DNA from 2 places in the Thalassospira sp. NFXS8 genome. Region 1 is predicted to be linked to the other one. Evidence: riboswitches for the same ligand, from Rfam matches in the RefSeq annotation. Region 1 holds a riboswitch; the other holds the start of a gene.

Region 1 (8,129 bases):
AATAATAATACCAAGTCCACCGATGATATCGGAAAAACGAACCTTGTTTTCATAAGCCACAATTTGTTCGCGTAGCGGATTTACCTGTTTGGCAACGGCATGACTGACCAGTTGCGAAAGTTGTTCCGGCGTTATTGAAACATGCTGCGAGGCCGTGTTTTCATCCGTCGTCGATGCGACCATGTCGGAGGCAGCAGAAAAAGAGGTTGCGGTGTCTGATGCACTGTCAGCCGGGTTAAGTGCCACAACAGTTCCGATTGCATTGCTTGTCGCCTTTGGCAAGGCGTCGGAAAGTTCGGATGATTTAAGCAAATAGGATGCCGCGTGGCCGTCGCCAGTATTGGCACGGATGACATAGTCATCAAGATGGTCCACCTGCAAACGAAATTCGCCATTCGCGTTGGTTTCGCCTTGCAGTAAGATCTGTCCCGCGCCGTTTTCGACCGACAGCTTTGCATGTTGCGGGCGTGCGCCGCCGCCGAAATAGGCGTAGCCTTCAATGATATTGCCATCCCCCAGCGCAAATACATGAAAGCTGTGTGCCCTGGCAGTGACGGGCAGGGCGAGCATGGCAATTGTCAGCACGGCAAGCACCAGCGCCGTAAAGGCGTTTTGGGACAGGCGGGTTTGGAAAAAGTTTGGATGGATAGCGGACGCTGTTGTCATAAGTCAGGCCGCCAGGCTGGTGTTTGGGCCTGATAATAACACAGCGGGGCGAACTTTTTTAATCAGTCCAAAGGCCGCTGCCGTCAGGAAACCTTCAACAATCATGACTGGAATGTTGGTGACAAAAACAAGTCGGGCGGTTGCGATAAATTCCTGCCCGCTTAGGGCAAGTGATAATCCGACCATGATGGCACTAAGCATAATGGAAGATGACCCGGCAAGAAACGCGGCAATCATCATGGTGCGTCCTTCGGTTCGGGCAAGTATTGGGCCAAAGATCAGCCATACAACAATGGTGGGCAACGCCATATTGACGGTATTAACGCCCAGAACCGTAATGCCACCGAACCCGAAAAAGACAGCCTGTAAAAGCAGGGCAATAAACACTGCCGGAACCGCAGCCCAGCCGAGTATCAACCCAAGCAAACCATTCATGATCAGATGAATGCTGGTCGGGCCAATTGGCACATGAATGAGAGAGGCGACGAAAAAAACCGCACTAAGCAGGGCAATACGCGGCATATTTTCAATGGAAACCTGTCGTAAACCAAGGGCAATGCCGCCCACTGCAATGACTGCACCGGCAACTACGACCTCGGTTGATAAAACACCATCCACAATATGCATTGGTCGCCCTTTATTGAGTTGGCTCCGGTTGGTGCCAGCTTGGTTCATCGTTGTTGTAAATATCGGGGAAAGGTCCATAACGGTGGAAAGGACCGACACAGCAAGGGTTATGTGCCCGCTATCATCGCGCCGTTCCACCGGTACACCCCGCCCGATACAGCTTTTGTGATCAAGGCAGGTTTCCTGGCTTGCGCGTACAATTTTCGCCTTTCCGGAATGTTCCAGTGGCCATTGAAAATTCTGGTCGCTTACAGTTGCGGGGGCAGCTACGGCATGGGCAAAATTACGGCACCGTATTCCCTTTTATCCGGGCGAACCCGGATCACCCTGATCAGACTGTAGACTAGGGGCGGAATAGCTTGAAAGTCAAGCGCGGCCACGCTGTTTTTCATATTTTTTATAAAAAGTTATGACGTAATGTAATCAGGTAAAGGTTTGTTTTTGTGCGATTTATCTGAAAAATTCGTCATAACTTTTCATTCAGGAACATTGAGGGTTAGTTGCTTGTTTGGGCAGGATTATCGGTTTTGATCCATAGCACGCCACCGCGTTCAACCGGTGCATTGGCTTTGCCGTCAGGGGTTGGCAGGGTGCCATCCTCGATCAGGGCCGCAAAAACCCACCAGCCAGCCCAGGGAGTTGTATAGGAAAATGTCCCATTGGCATCGGCCTTGATAATCTGGGTGGAAAAGCTGCCATTGGGCAGTTTCACGCTGCCATCATTGCGAAATTCTACTTCGATTTCGGCAAAGGGAACCGGTTTGCCATTATGTTTGACAATGCCGCTAAAACTATTGCCTGCCCATAGGCCATAAGGCCGTGACAAGGGTTCTATTTCGACCGGAAAGCCAACCATCTGGTCCCAATTGCTGCCATCGCCAAAGGCATCAATGACGGTTTTGGTATATTGGACAATATATTTGCCTTCGGCGGGTTCGTAGTAAGGTTCTGGTTCAATGTAAAAAACATATCCTGCTGGTCGTGGCAGGATAACATCGGCCTGATATGCCTGTTTTCCATCGACATCGTGGCGGGTTAACTTGTCCAGAAGGTCGGTTTTCTGGCCATTTACCTGCATCCCAAATTGTACCGGGTATGCCATTTCCATTGTTGGTCCCATATCGGTGGGATGGGTGAAGACCATGTCAAAATGCACATCCTTACCCGTTTCCTGATCAATGACATTTGTGGTGGGGATCAGTTCCTGAAAATGTGCCTGTGCGGCACTTGATACACAGGAAAAAACGACAAGGCTGGTGGCGAATGCCATCCTTGTCGATGGTTTAAGGAATTGCATCATTTTACCCTTTCTAACGCGATAAATTCGGTTGGTTGGCAGACGCTAATTTCATCAGAATATTTCGTCAAGTGACTGGAATCACTTTTATCATAAAAAATAAAAATTCGTATGAGGTTCAATTTGTCTATGTAATGAATGTCATTATTGCCCTTATTTTGCTGTTTCCCGGCATTGTAAAAAAGGTGTGCCGGGATAATGTTGTTCTGTTTCCACGTGTGGTGTCCCGGTGGTATGGTTATGCTGTGTTTTCAGGCTTCATCACCTCAGGCTGATGGAATGACGGGACAAGGGGACCAGCAATGCTGCGAATGATTTATGTGACACCCGATGGGGGGCATCACTGGGTTGATAGTGAGTGGCGCGATACCAAAACTCTACGCGCTGCCATTGATGACAGTCAGCCAGGCGATTTGATCCGCCTGTTGCCGGGGAACTATTTTCTGCCAGAAGCCATTGATTTGCCCTGTGACGGCACCGCGGCCGAGCCGATTATTATTCGCGGAGAGCACGGTGCGATCATTGATGGCCGTCGGCCACCTGACCCGGAAGTATCGGCTACCAGCCCCGGTGCCACACGTTATGCTGCATTTCGCATGGTTAACCGGTGTCACATCCGGCTTGATAACATCCGGATCGAAAGGTGCTGGCCCAGTGCTGTTTACATGGAAAACAGCCACCATCTGACCTTCAAGGACATGCAGATAGTCGGGGGAACTTATGCTTTTTACGCTGATGGTCCGGCATGTCGGCATTTAACGATCGTACGATGTGACTGGGTGCAGGACGATAGCCTGTGGCGTTACATCAATTGGGCGATGGTCCATGACGGCGAACTGGTGCCGGGCGAAAAGGCCCCGTATCGCTATTTGAATGGTGCCTTTTTTGGCAGCAACAATATTGCCGGGGATGTGGTTATTCGCGGCAACGATATCCGTCATTGTTATAATGCGATCCGTCTGGATCTGTCGGATGAAAATCAGGATGCCCCGCTAGGGCAGTTCAATTGCAACGTTGTGATCAGTAATAACCGGTTTTCCTTTGTGCGTGATAACCCGGTGGAACCCGAAACTGTGGCCGTGAACTGGTGGGTTTTTAACAATCAGCTATACAACTGCCATAAATGGTTTTCCCAGGACGGTGTCCGTGGTGGGTTTTGGTATTATTTTGGTAACCGTGGCTGGTTTGATTCACGGCCAGGACCGGAGGGGGATGAGAATAATGGCGGAGCCGTTTTCAAATTTGGCAAAGACCCCGATGCCTTGCCGACATTGCCATTTGAATGTTTTCACAACAGTTTCTATTTGCGCCAGCAATATGTAAAAAAAGGCACCACCCGTAATTGGCGGCACCGCCGTAATGTCCTTGGCTATGCCGATAGTGCCGAATTGCCACCGGGATTAATGACGCCAGGGCAGCCGTTTCTGGGAGAAGACCTGGTTTTGTCTGCTGCCGATAATGTGTCGTTTGACGGGGATTTATGTAATCACCCGACTTTTCCGGAAATTTTCGAAAATTATCCCGGGGTTTATCTGGGGGGGACTCGGGCCAATGGGCCTGTTTTCCGCGCCGGAATTTGTGGTGATTTGGCACTGGTACCGGGCAAGGCAGAACCTTTTGCACAGCCATTGGCCGTTGAAATGCCCGATGGGACGGTTTGGCATTCAGCCAACGGGCTGATGCCAGGGGCGCTGGATGGCAACGGGTTGTTTGATGGACCAAAATATCGCCCGATCGATCGTGACTATCTTCAGCAATGTCTTGGAGATGACCATAATGATGCTTAAACGAAAGTTGCGTCAATTCGATAACAGGTGGTTTTCTACTTACGTTAGCGTAAATTTATTGACTTTGACGTTGGTCTAAGGTGATGCTGGTGGTTGGGTGTCTTAAGCATAAGAAGAACAGATGAACGATAAACTTTACAGCATTACAGAACTTGCCGAAGAGTTTGATATCACGCCCCGGGCCATTCGTTTTTATGAAACCAAAGGATTGCTGTCTCCGCAAAGGGCGGGGGCAACACGGGTATATAATTATCGGGACAGGGCGCGGCTGGTTTTGGTTTTGCGGGGCAAACGGCTGGGGTTTACGCTGGAAGATATTAAGGAATATATCGACCTTTATGATGCGGACCGAAGCCACGCCGAACAGTTGGCGCATTTGATGCTGGTCGGGCGCAAACGCATTACCGAGCTAGAGCAGCAGCTTGACGATGTGCAGACGACACTGGGCGAGCTTAGAAAAATAGAATCCGAAGCTGCCGACGCGTTACGCAGTCGCGGCCTGGATCCGGAAAAATCTGTTCACGACATCAGCAAAAAAATGCCAGCGAAAGCCGGTGCTTAGTCGCTTTGTTGTTTGCGGTGTTTTCACGGATGCCAGCAATAACAAACACCCCGCCAGACTGGTATCTGGCGGGGTGTTTGTTTTGACATGGATTAGGTGTTACGCGCGTGGTTTGCTTGGCTGGCCCAGCGGTAAAGTGACCTCGAAAACTTCTTCGTCTTCCAGATATTTGCGGCTAAAGCCAAGTTTTTCACACAGCGTGAGCATGCGGCGGTTATTAGGCAAAACCTGACCAATAAAGGTTGCAACACCTTTGGCACGGCAAAATTCGATCATTTTTTCCATCAGGATCCGGCCAAGGCCGCGCCCCTTGATGTCGGAGCGCACCATGACAGCGTATTCTGCATGTTCATTGTTCGGGTCAATTGCGACCTGAACAATACCGTGAATATCACCCTGTGATGTTCCGTTCGGGACGGTGGCGACGAAGGCCATTGCGCGGTCATAATCCAGCTGGGTTTGACGGGCCATTTCCGAATGCGGCAATTCGCGCACCGAGCCAAAGAACCGGAAATGAATATCCTCGGGTGTCAGCTTTGACATAAAGGCATAATGGGCTGGTTCATCTTCGGGTTTGATCGGGCGAAGCATATATTTGGTGCCGTCTTCCAGCACAATTTCCTGTTTCAAATGACGCGGGTAGGGGTGAATGGCGAGGCGTTTATCGTCACTTTCCACTTTTGGCGTCACTTTGATGCGGGCATCCAGCGCGATCACGCCTTTTTGGTCAATCAAAAGCGGGTTCATGTCGAGTTCAACAACTTCACCGAGATGCACCACCAACTGCGATAAGCGCACCAGCGTCATATAGAGTTCTTCCAGATTTACCGGCGGAACATCGCGATAGCCTTTAAGCAGGTTATAAATGCGTGTGCCTTCAACCAGTTCACGGGCCAGCTTCATGTTAAGGGGGGGTAATGCCATGGCACGGTCGCGTACCACTTCCACCTCAACACCACCATGTCCAAACAATATCACCGGGCCGAAAATCGGGTCGGTGGTCATGCCGACAATCAGTTCGCGGGCGTTTTGGCGTTTGACCATTTCCTGGACGGTGAAGCCGCGCAAACGGGCATCGGGGAATTGTTTGCCAATGTTTTTAAGCATCTTGGTTGCGGCACGATGTACTTCTTCACCGCTTTCAAGGTTCAAAACAACGCCGCCGACATCAGATTTATGGCTAATATCATCCGACAGAATTTTAAGCGCTACCGGGAAGCCGATTTTTTCGGCTGTGGCCACTGCTTGTTCGGTGGTTTCAACCGACAGGGTTTTAACCGTGTTGATGCCGTAACAGTCCAGCACGGCCTTGGCCTCGGGTTCGGTCAGCATGGTGCGCCCGGAATGGATCGCCAGATGAATAATACCGCGTGCCTTGTCGATTTCCGGGGTAAAGTCCTGGGGCACTGATGGCGGTGTTTCCATCAGCAAATCCTGCAATTTGCGATAATTCACCATATGCTGGAATGCGGCGACAGCCTGTTCGGGGGTGTTATAGGTCGGAAGACCGGCTTCGTTAAACAAAACACGGGCAGGGGCCACGGTGGCTTCGCCAACCCAGTTGGTCAGGATGTTCTTTTTGCTGTTTTTAACCGCATCAATAACCCCACGGGCAACTTCAACCGGGTTGGTAATGGCGGTTGGGGCATGCATGACCAGCAAGCTGTCAATATTTGGATCTGCCAATACTTTGTCGATGGATTTGGCATACCGTTCGCCTGGTGCATCACCGATGATATCAACCGGGTTGGCATGGGACCATGTATCGGGCAAAACGCTGTTCAGGTTCTCGATGGTTGATTGTTCAAGATGGGCAAGGTGGCCGTGGCGTTCAATCAGGGCATCAACGGCCAAAACGCCAATACCGCCACCATTGGTGATAATGCCAAGTTTATCACCGCGAAACGGCCGCATCCGTGACAGGGTTTCAGCTGCCGAAAACATTTCTGCGATGGTATAGACCCGCAAGACGCCAGCACGTTTGATGGCGGCGTCAAAAACATCATCGGCTCCGGCCAGCGCGCCGGTATGGGATGCGGCGGCGGCGGCACCTTCGGCAAAACGGCCCGATTTGATGCACAGGATCGGTTTGTTGCGCGACGCAGCACGGGCGGCAGAAATGAAACTGCGACGTTCGTGAATCGATTCGATATACAGCATGATTGCCCGGGTATCGGGATCGGACCCCAGATAATCAATTACATCGCCAAAATCGACATCATCGCATTCCCCCAGCGACACGAAATGCGAAAATCCAACCCCGCGTGCGGCGGCCCAGTCCAGCACGGCCGTACACAAGGCGCCGGATTGCGACACAAAGGCGATTTTACCCTTGCTGGCACTTTGATGGCTAAAGCTGGCATTCAGGCCAATTGGTGGCACCATCAACCCCAGGCAATTAGGCCCTAAAAGGCGCATTTTATTACGCGCTGCAATTTCAAGCATTGCCTGTTTCACGCTGCGCGTTTCATCGTACGGTACCGAGCCAAGGCCCGCAGTCAGAACAATGGCAGCTTTGCACCCCTTGCGATCCAGGCATTCCATCACCGGGATAACAGCTTGAGGGGGTACGCAAATAACGGCGAGTTCCGGCACCACGGGAAGGTTTTCAACATCGGGATAGGCCAGAACCCCGCCAATGGACTGGCTGCGCGGGTTAACCGGCATTATTGGCCCGTCAAAGCCGCCTGCCAGCAAATTGCGCATGATGACCTGCCCAACCGAATGCGGGCGGTTAGAGGCGCCAATAACGGCGACTGACGACGGCTTGAAGAGGTGTTCTAGGTTGACTGTACTCATAACCGAATTCCCGCTTTGCTGTCTGAATGGACGCCGCGCTAGTGTATGCGCCGTGTGACCTGTTTTCGGGGCAGTATGACCCGATCAGAATAACTGCTTTTCGCAGGTGCGGAAAATATTTCGTTTGGCGTTCATGCGCCTTGTTCTGAATCAAAACCGCAACAGGCTTCACATTTCTGGAACAAAATTGTGCTGCGGCAGGGTGAAGTAAGACAGACTGGAATGCAAACAGCTTTAGTGCAGGTGCCCGTCCGGTGTGTGATCAATATCGTGACGTTCTGATTCTTCCAGCCATTGTTCCACTTCTGCTGCACCGCCCATAGCCAGAGCAATGGCAACATCGTTGTGTACATGATCCAGGCTGTCAAACATCGGGCACCAGCCAAATGCC
Region 2 (8,129 bases), on a different contig from region 1:
GGCTGGCAACCACATCGGCAATCAGGCTGCGTAAATCGCGCACCACTGGAAATGTTTTTTGCCGAATATGGGCCAGTGACACCGTCGCCTGCCACACCGGTTTTTCAACACCTTGCAAATACCGCCAGTAAATGCGTTCGCGCGACGATATTTTTTGATGTTCAGGCAAGGGAAAATGGCCGCCCAGTTCGCATAACCCGTCGTGGAACTGTTTTTGGCTAACCGGTTCATGGCATTGGTCAAAATGGTCCCGCAAAGCCAAAACCGCGCCAATGGCACCGCGCGCCGGGCGCACCGTGCCCGTGCCATGCAAATCATCGCGCAGCCATTGGGGCACATCCTGCCCGGATAATAGGAAATCAATAATTTCCGCATGCCCGCCATGGGCGGGGGGCGGTGTTTGCACATAATGGGGCAAACGAACCTGTTTCAAAGTCTCCATTGCGGCCTCCTGCCTTGGGCCTGGCGCATTTTAACCGGCTGTGTTCGCCGCTGCGTCCCGGCCCCTAATGGGGTGACTCTTCGCCCAACCAAGGGTTAATAATCTATTAACGCATAAATCACCCAGTTTCGAAACGTTAAACTTTACCCAAATGTTCCGAAATTCCACTTTTTGGGGTATCGCGGCAGATTTGCCACAATATACAGATAAAAATAATTGTTTCTATATCGATTCAAAAATAAAATTAAAACCCGCCCGGTTGCGTATAGGTTGCCAAATTGCGCAAATGCCACCCCCGTAAACCGACCCGTATTTTCAAAATCAGGCAGTCTCAGGGACAGGTTTCAACCTGGCCAGCCAGATCATAATTTGCCACCATTCCGACAAACCCATATTGCTTTATATCCGGGCATATAGCGGCCAGAGAGGCGCCGTCTTCACGGTATTCCACGGCAAAAACCGGCTTGTTTTGTCGACGGTACGGTATGTAATCCGATAAAGAATCATCCCGCCACGCGGATTCAAGCAGGGCAAAATCCATGTCCCCCACCAGTTCATCGATCAAATCGGGGGCATTTTTTTGCCCGATTGCCAATTGGCGTTTGTGGGCCTGATCGATCAGCCAATGCAGATAGGTCACTTGGTCATCGCGGGTTATATCGAACCCGGTTTTATTATCATAACCATCAATATTATCAGGCTCGACAGCCAAAAAACCTTTGCGGGCACATAAATCCAGCCGCGCTTCAATGATCGATGCAAATTTGGTAAAGTGATGAACATCCAGCCATCTTTCACCTTGCCAGCCATCATAAACCGCCCCGATCACATCGTCGGGAAAATCAGATGCATCGTCACGCCAGTCCTCAAAGGCCCCCACATTGACATAGCACACAGGATAAAGCCCCTGATCGCGCCATTTTTTCACCTGTTTGGCCGGTGTATCGAATAAATCGCTGTCAATAACCTTTGTTCCCGGTGCGGGCACGACATCGCCCTGCAATTGCCAATGCAGCGCCCCGTTGGGGACCGGTAACCACGTTGCCGCTGCCTTTTGGGGGGTGGCCGTGGCAATTGCTGGCAACATCAGAAGCGGGGGTGATAAAATCAGGCAAGACCTTGCAAAAAAGGCAATTTTTTCCAGCCACATCGCTTTACCGGGCTTCATTGCGCCCCTCCATTAAATCGGCAGCCACACTATTACGCTTTGGTTGCCATAATCCGCGGTCAATGGCCTCGGCCAGCCGGTCGCGAATGTCTTTCAGGGCATCGGGGTTATGGGTGGCGATAAAATCGCGCACCGCGTCGTCACCCAGATAGGCATCATAAACCAGATCAAAATGATGGTTGGCAACACAGCGTGCGGTTGCGGCAAAAGCAAACAGGTAATCCACCGTTGCCGCCATTTCAAACGCCCCTTTATAACCGTGTCGCATAACCCCGTTGATCCATTTGGGATTCACCACGCGCGCCCGCACCACCCGGGCGATTTCTTCGTCCAGGGTACGTATTTTCGGGCTTTCAGGGCGGGAATGGTCGTTATGGTAAATAACCGGCTGCTGGCCCGATATATGACGCACCGCCGATGTCATTCCACCTTCGAATTGATAATAATCGTCAGAATCGAGCAAATCATGCTCGCGGTTATCCTGATTATGAACGATGGCATCCACCGCCCCCAGCCGGGTTTCAAAAACATCGCGGGCCGCTTCGCCGCTGGCCCCGTTACCATAGGCATAACTGCCCCACGCCAGATAGGCATCGGCAAGGTCGGCTTCGTTCTCCCACAATTTTTCATCGATCATTGCCTGCAAACCGGCCCCATAGGCCCCCGGTTTGGAACCAAAAACACGAAACGCCGCCTGTCTCTCTGCCAAAACGGCATCAACACCGTCGGCTGTCAGCTTGGCTGTTTCGGCGCGAACCCGCCGGGCAATCGGATTCATATCAGCCGGTTCATCGCGCAGGGCGGCCACCGCGCGCACGGCACTGTCAAACAAATCGATCAATCCGGGAAAAGCATCGCGGAAAAACCCGGAAATGCGCAGGGTAATGTCGATGCGCGGTCGGCCCAATAACGTGATCGGAATAATTTCAAACCCGGTCACCCGGCGCGATGCGGAATCCCATGTTGGTTTGACCCCCATCATCGCCATTGCCTGGGCAATGTCATCGCCGCCTGTGCGCATGTTGCTGGTCCCCCATACCGACAGGCCAAGGGCCGCTGGCCATTCGCCATGTTCCTGCACATGGCGTTCCAGCAACAATTCGGCCGACTTCCACCCCAGTTGCCATGCCGCCGGGGTTGGGACGGTTCGGGTATCGACCGAATAAAAATTTCGCCCAGTCGGTAAAACGTCGGGTCTGCCGCGTGTCGGGGCACCCGATGGCCCCGGTTCGACAAACTTGCCCGCCAGCCCACGCAAAAGCCCGTTAATCTCGGCAGTACCGCATCGGGTTATCGCCGGGCGCAGGGATGTTTCGATATCGCAAAGAACATCCTTGGTCTGAACCCAGTCATCTGGGGCGGCTTTTTTCCCCGCCACCAGATCCATCGCCAGTAATTCCAGCCGTTCCACCGTATCGCCATGGGTGCGCCAAGCGCCGCAAACCGCGTCATAATCGCGCAAGGCCTGCGGGCGGTCGCCTTGCCACACATCGCCCATCACACAATCAAGCGGGTCAAACGCCGTTTCAAGGTCTGGCAGCAAATCGCGCACCAGCGCACGGTGCAGTGACGCCGTTGCCCCGGCATCCTTGCCGCGCGGCAGGCGCGCAAGAGCCACCAGCAAATCGGTCAAAAGGCGGCCTTCCGGGGCCTTGCCAAAAATATGCAAACCATCACGAATTTGCAGTTCTTTCAGCTCGCACAAATAATTGTCGAGTTTTGCCAGGGCAGATTCTTCGTCTTCGCCCGGTGCGATTCCGCAATCGCGGTCCAGCCCAATGCGCACGGCCAGTTCCAGAATATCACGCTTGAGCAGCTTTAGCCGGCGCGGATCAACGGCAGCAGCATCGTAATATTCATCAACCAAAGCCTCCATATCCTTCAGCGGACCGTAACTTTCGGCACGGGTTAAAGGCGGGGTCAGGTGGTCGATAATCACGGCCTGGGCGCGGCGTTTCGCCTGTGTACCTTCGCCGGGGTCGTTGACGATAAACGGGTATAAATGCGGGGTGGGGCCAAAAATGGCCTCGGGAAAGCAATTTTCGGACAAAGCCAGCGATTTGCCCGGCAGCCATTCCATATTGCCGTGTTTGCCAAAATGAATAATGGCATGGGCATCAAAGCTGTGCCGCAGCCAGATATAAAAGGCAAAATAGCTGTGCGGTGGCACCAGATCGGGGGAATGATAACTTTCGAGCGGGTCAATATTATAGCCGCGCGCCGGTTGCAGCCCGATCACAACATTGCCCATGGGCACAATTGATAAAACAAACCCGCCCGGCGACGCGCGATAAAACGGGTCTGTTTCCGGTGCGCCCCAACGATCTGTCACCTGCGTACGAATAGACGCGGGCAGGGCCGCAAATGCAGCACGATAATCGGCGACGGGCAGGGTAACGCGCACAACACGCTGATCAAGCGACTTATAATCGTTGGTTGGCCCCGCCTTGACCCGGGCAATCAAATCCGCGCCATCATCGGGCATGTCGCATATGTCATAGCCCGCGGCCTGCATGGCGTGCAGGGTTTCCATCATACCAGCGGGCGTATCAAGGCCCACCCCGTTGCCAAGGCGGGCATCGCGGTTGGGGTAATTTGCCATCACCATTGCCACCCGTTTTTCGGCCACCGGGGTTTGGCGCAATCGCACCCAGTTTGCCGCCAGTTGGGCGACAAAACCCACCCGATCAGCCACCGGGATATATTTAACCAGGTCAATTTGCGTTAGCGCATCACGCCCGGCAGATCCCTTAAACGAAATAGCACGGGAAAATATCCGCCCATCCACCTCGGGCAGGGCGACATTCATGGCGATGTCGCGTGCAGCCAGCCCGTTAACCCCGTCGCGCCATGCCGCAGCACTACCGCCCGATAACACCACCTGCATCACCGGTGCATCCACCGCGTCAAACGGGCTTTCGCCGCGCACGGCACCCGGCACGGCAAGGGCAAAACCAGTGGTATTTAAAATCAGATCTGATCGCGATTGCGCCAGCCATTCTGCCACCAGGGCAGCGGCCACCGGGTCTTTCAGGCTGGACACAAAAACTGGCAGGGCGTTGATCCCGGCTTTATCGAGCGCGCCAATCAGGGCGTCAATCACGTCAAGGTTACCCGCCTGAACCAGCGCACGGTAAAACACAATTGCCGCGACCGGGCGATCTGCGTGCCATTTGGCCCCAATTTGGGCCAGCGACATTCCCGTTGTGCCGGGCCAATAGAGACCGGCCTTAACCAATGGGACCGGAGGTTGCCAGTGCCAGTCGGTATCCGGGGTCAAATATTCATAAACATATCGTAACAAATTTCCTGCATTGCCCGGCCCACCTTCGACCAGATAGCGCCATATTTGTTGCCACGCCTGACCTTTCAGGGTTGAAAGCGACAGCATTTCCCCGTCGGGCTGATCATCGCCGGGCAACAAAACCAGCGGAACATCGTTGTCGCGCGCATGAGCAACCAGTTGTTCAACGCCATATTCCCAATAACCACGCCCCCCCAGCACCCGCACAATGATAAAACGGGCATGGGACACCACATCATCCAGATACAAATCAACCGACATGTTATGGCCGAGCTGTAACAAACTGGCCAGACGCAGCGACGGAATAGCGCCATCAAACTCCGCATCTAAACCGGTTTGCGCCGATGCCAGACAGGCCAGTTCGGATTCTGCCGCCGAAAGAATAACAACATCGCCGGGGTTTTGCCCCAGATCGACGGCTTCGCTACCATCGGTGATCGTGCCCGGCTGTGCGGCAAGTAAGTGCATAAACAGAACCTGTCTGGTAAAATGAGCGCAGAAATATCGGCAGGGCATAACCCTGCCGATCAAAAAACCGGGCGGGGTTATGCAATGGCATTTCCCCGCCCGTTCTGACTTTTTCAGGCGGCCAAAATGGCCTTGGCAATCGCGGCCTGGTCCATATCATGCAAGCCAATCACCACCAAACGCGACTGGCGGCTTTCGCCTTCTTGCCACGGCCGGTCAAAATAACGCTGAAACCGTTCCCCAACGCCCTGCACCACATGGCGCATGGCCTTGCCCGGCACATTAACAAAGCCCTTGATACGCAACACGTCAAAGTCACGCACCACCGCAATCAGGCGTTGTTCCAGTGCTGCCGGATCGTTAACATCATCCAGTGTCACGACAAAACTTTCAAAATCGTCATGGTCATGCTCATGCCCGTCATCATGATGGGACGGGCGGCTTTCCAAATCATCCTCGGCGGCAGCACCCAGACCCAGCAACACAGCATTTTCAATGCGTGCATGCTCAGTTGAAATGATCTTGACCGACGGGCGTTTCAGCTCCGCCCGAATGTCGGCCTCAACCTTAACCAGTTCATCGCTGCTTAACAGGTCAGTTTTATTAAGAACCACCATATCGGCACAATGAAGCTGTTCTTCAAACAGTTCCTCAAGCGGGCTTTCGTGGTCCAGATTATCATCTGCTTCGCGCAGGGCCTGCACGGCGGCATGGTCGTGGGCAAATAACCCGTCGCGCAGGGCCGCGGCATCCAGCACGGCAACAACACCATCCACCGTCACGCGCGAGCGGATTTCCGGCCAGTTAAACGCCTTGACCAGTGGTTTGGGCAAAGCCAAACCAGAAGTTTCGATAACGATATGATCTGGCGGTGTCTCGCGATCCAGCAATTTTTGCATGGTCGGGACAAAATCATCTGCGACCGTGCAGCAAATGCAGCCATTGGCCAGCTCAACCACATCTTCTTCCGCACAGCCTTCAATGCCACAGCCATTGATGACTTCCATATCAACGCCGACATCACCAAATTCATTGATAATCAGGGCAATACGCTTGCCCCCGGCATTTTGCAGCATGTTGCGAATCATGGTGGTTTTGCCCGCACCCAAAAAGCCGGTAATCACAGTAGCGGGGATTTTACCCAAATGCGCCATAGTCTTTAAATCCTTGATAAAATCGGATGTTCAAACATCGGATATGAAATTATTTAACCGTCATCGGAATGCCCGCAACCACCAGGGTCACGCGCCGGGCAAGGGCGGCAATACGCTGATGCAAGCGCCCGGCATGATCACGAAAGGCCCGTGCCATCGCGTTTTCGGGGACAATGCCAAAGCCAACCTCGTTTGACACCAGCAATACCGGCAAAGCCAGCCGGGGCAACAGATCACACAGTTGATCAATTTCCTGATCAATATTGTCTTCATTGATCATAAGATTGGTGATCCACAGGGTCAGACAATCGACCAGAACCGGTCCTTCGCTGTGCTGATCTAATCGCGACAAAACCCCGCATAAGTCATGCGGTTCCTCTATCGTGGCCCAAAGCGGGCCACGGCGTTGTTTATGATGGCTGATACGATCGCGCATTTCGTCATCCCACGCGCGACCGGTGGCAATATAGGTGCCCCCGCCGGCAGCAATGACCATGTCTTCGGCAAATTTGCTTTTGCCGGAACGCGCCCCCCCCAATATCAGGTGAACGCCGCTTTCAATTACAGTTGGGGCCATGGCCCGTCGGTTCCTTGCGCTATGGTCTCCACCCGAGACCCGGTTGCATAGATCAGGCACACTTGCACGCGGATCGCTTTTGGCAGGTTTCCTGGCTTCGGGCATGTCAGTTATTTCCCTTCCCAAAGGACTTTCAAACCAATCCTTAAGTGGGTGACAGGGCGTACCTGCCGTAAATAACCCATCCCGATACAGTTGCGGGGGCAGCACCGGCCTTGCACCGGATTTCCCATTACCAAACAGCGACGCACCCTAGCCCAAAAGACTCGTTAATAGAAGAGGCCGCGTCGCCCTTTCAGATTTCCCCCAATAGGCGCATTGCAGATTCAACCGAACCGTATTGGTTGCAAATATCAATAAAATCAGACTGTTGAGATCACTTTGCTGCTAGCTGAAAAACAGTCCTGCAAAACAGAAATTAAACAGGCGCTGCCATATAAAAGCCGAACCGCCCCACCGCAGATTTCCGGGCTTAAGCATAACCATATGGCAAAATTCCCCCCTTATAATTTCCCGCCCCCTCCTTAATGCATAAACCGCTACTAGACTAAAGGTCAGTATTTGTAAGAATTGATATGTTGAGACGGGGAATCCTTTGAGAGAACATGAAAACAATAAAAATACGGAATGGAACTTGCTGATATCGAACACACCGGGAAAACCCGGGTGTATGGGAACCGAGCGCTGTCTGCTAACCATCATTCCAGATAACAACAAAATTGTTTATCCCAATGGCTATAGAAAACTATGTCGAAAAGATCCGGACCCAGGAACTGTTGATCTGGCAAACCACCTCGCGTCGCGATATGTGGACAAAATTGCTGGACCGGCTGCAAAATGACGCGCCCCACTTTTCCAGTTTTCTGGAACAGCATGCAGACGACCATGAAGTCGTTCTGCGTCGCCGCCAGGTGCGCGCCCTTTACAAGGCCGACCGTGAACTGGGTATGGTTGCAGCAATCATCTGGGCCCACGCACGGGGTATTCGTGTAAACGCATTATCGTTGCTGGTGCGC

What was found. Region 1 has a riboswitch for cobalamin ahead of cbiM (cobalt transporter CbiM). Riboswitches for the same ligand answer to the same signal wherever they lie in the genome.
Region 2: another riboswitch for cobalamin. It lies ahead of cobU (bifunctional adenosylcobinamide kinase/adenosylcobinamide-phosphate guanylyltransferase); the one in region 1 lies ahead of cbiM (cobalt transporter CbiM).

What each region holds. Positions count from the first base shown of each region.
Region 1 covers NZ_JAGEMF010000001.1:403,533-411,661, reverse strand. The annotation lists gene J4E05_RS01885 (NikL family nickel/cobalt ECF transporter subunit) at 1-666, opposite strand, end outside; gene cbiM (cobalt transporter CbiM) at 670-1,293, opposite strand; cobalamin riboswitch at 1,450-1,638, opposite strand; gene J4E05_RS01875 (DUF4198 domain-containing protein) at 1,790-2,593, opposite strand; gene J4E05_RS01870 (right-handed parallel beta-helix repeat-containing protein) at 2,893-4,377, shown strand; gene J4E05_RS01865 (MerR family transcriptional regulator) at 4,499-4,939, shown strand; gene J4E05_RS01860 (bifunctional acetate--CoA ligase family protein/GNAT family N-acetyltransferase) at 5,039-7,738, opposite strand; gene J4E05_RS01855 (hypothetical protein) at 7,973-8,129, opposite strand, start outside.
Region 2 covers NZ_JAGEMF010000002.1:46,315-54,443, forward strand. The annotation lists gene J4E05_RS09495 (hypothetical protein) at 1-442, opposite strand, end outside; gene J4E05_RS09500 (endo alpha-1,4 polygalactosaminidase) at 774-1,610, opposite strand; gene cobN (cobaltochelatase subunit CobN) at 1,597-5,382, opposite strand; gene cobW (cobalamin biosynthesis protein CobW) at 5,496-6,536, opposite strand; gene cobU (bifunctional adenosylcobinamide kinase/adenosylcobinamide-phosphate guanylyltransferase) at 6,586-7,113, opposite strand; cobalamin riboswitch at 7,178-7,389, opposite strand; gene J4E05_RS09520 (hypothetical protein) at 7,845-8,129, shown strand, end outside.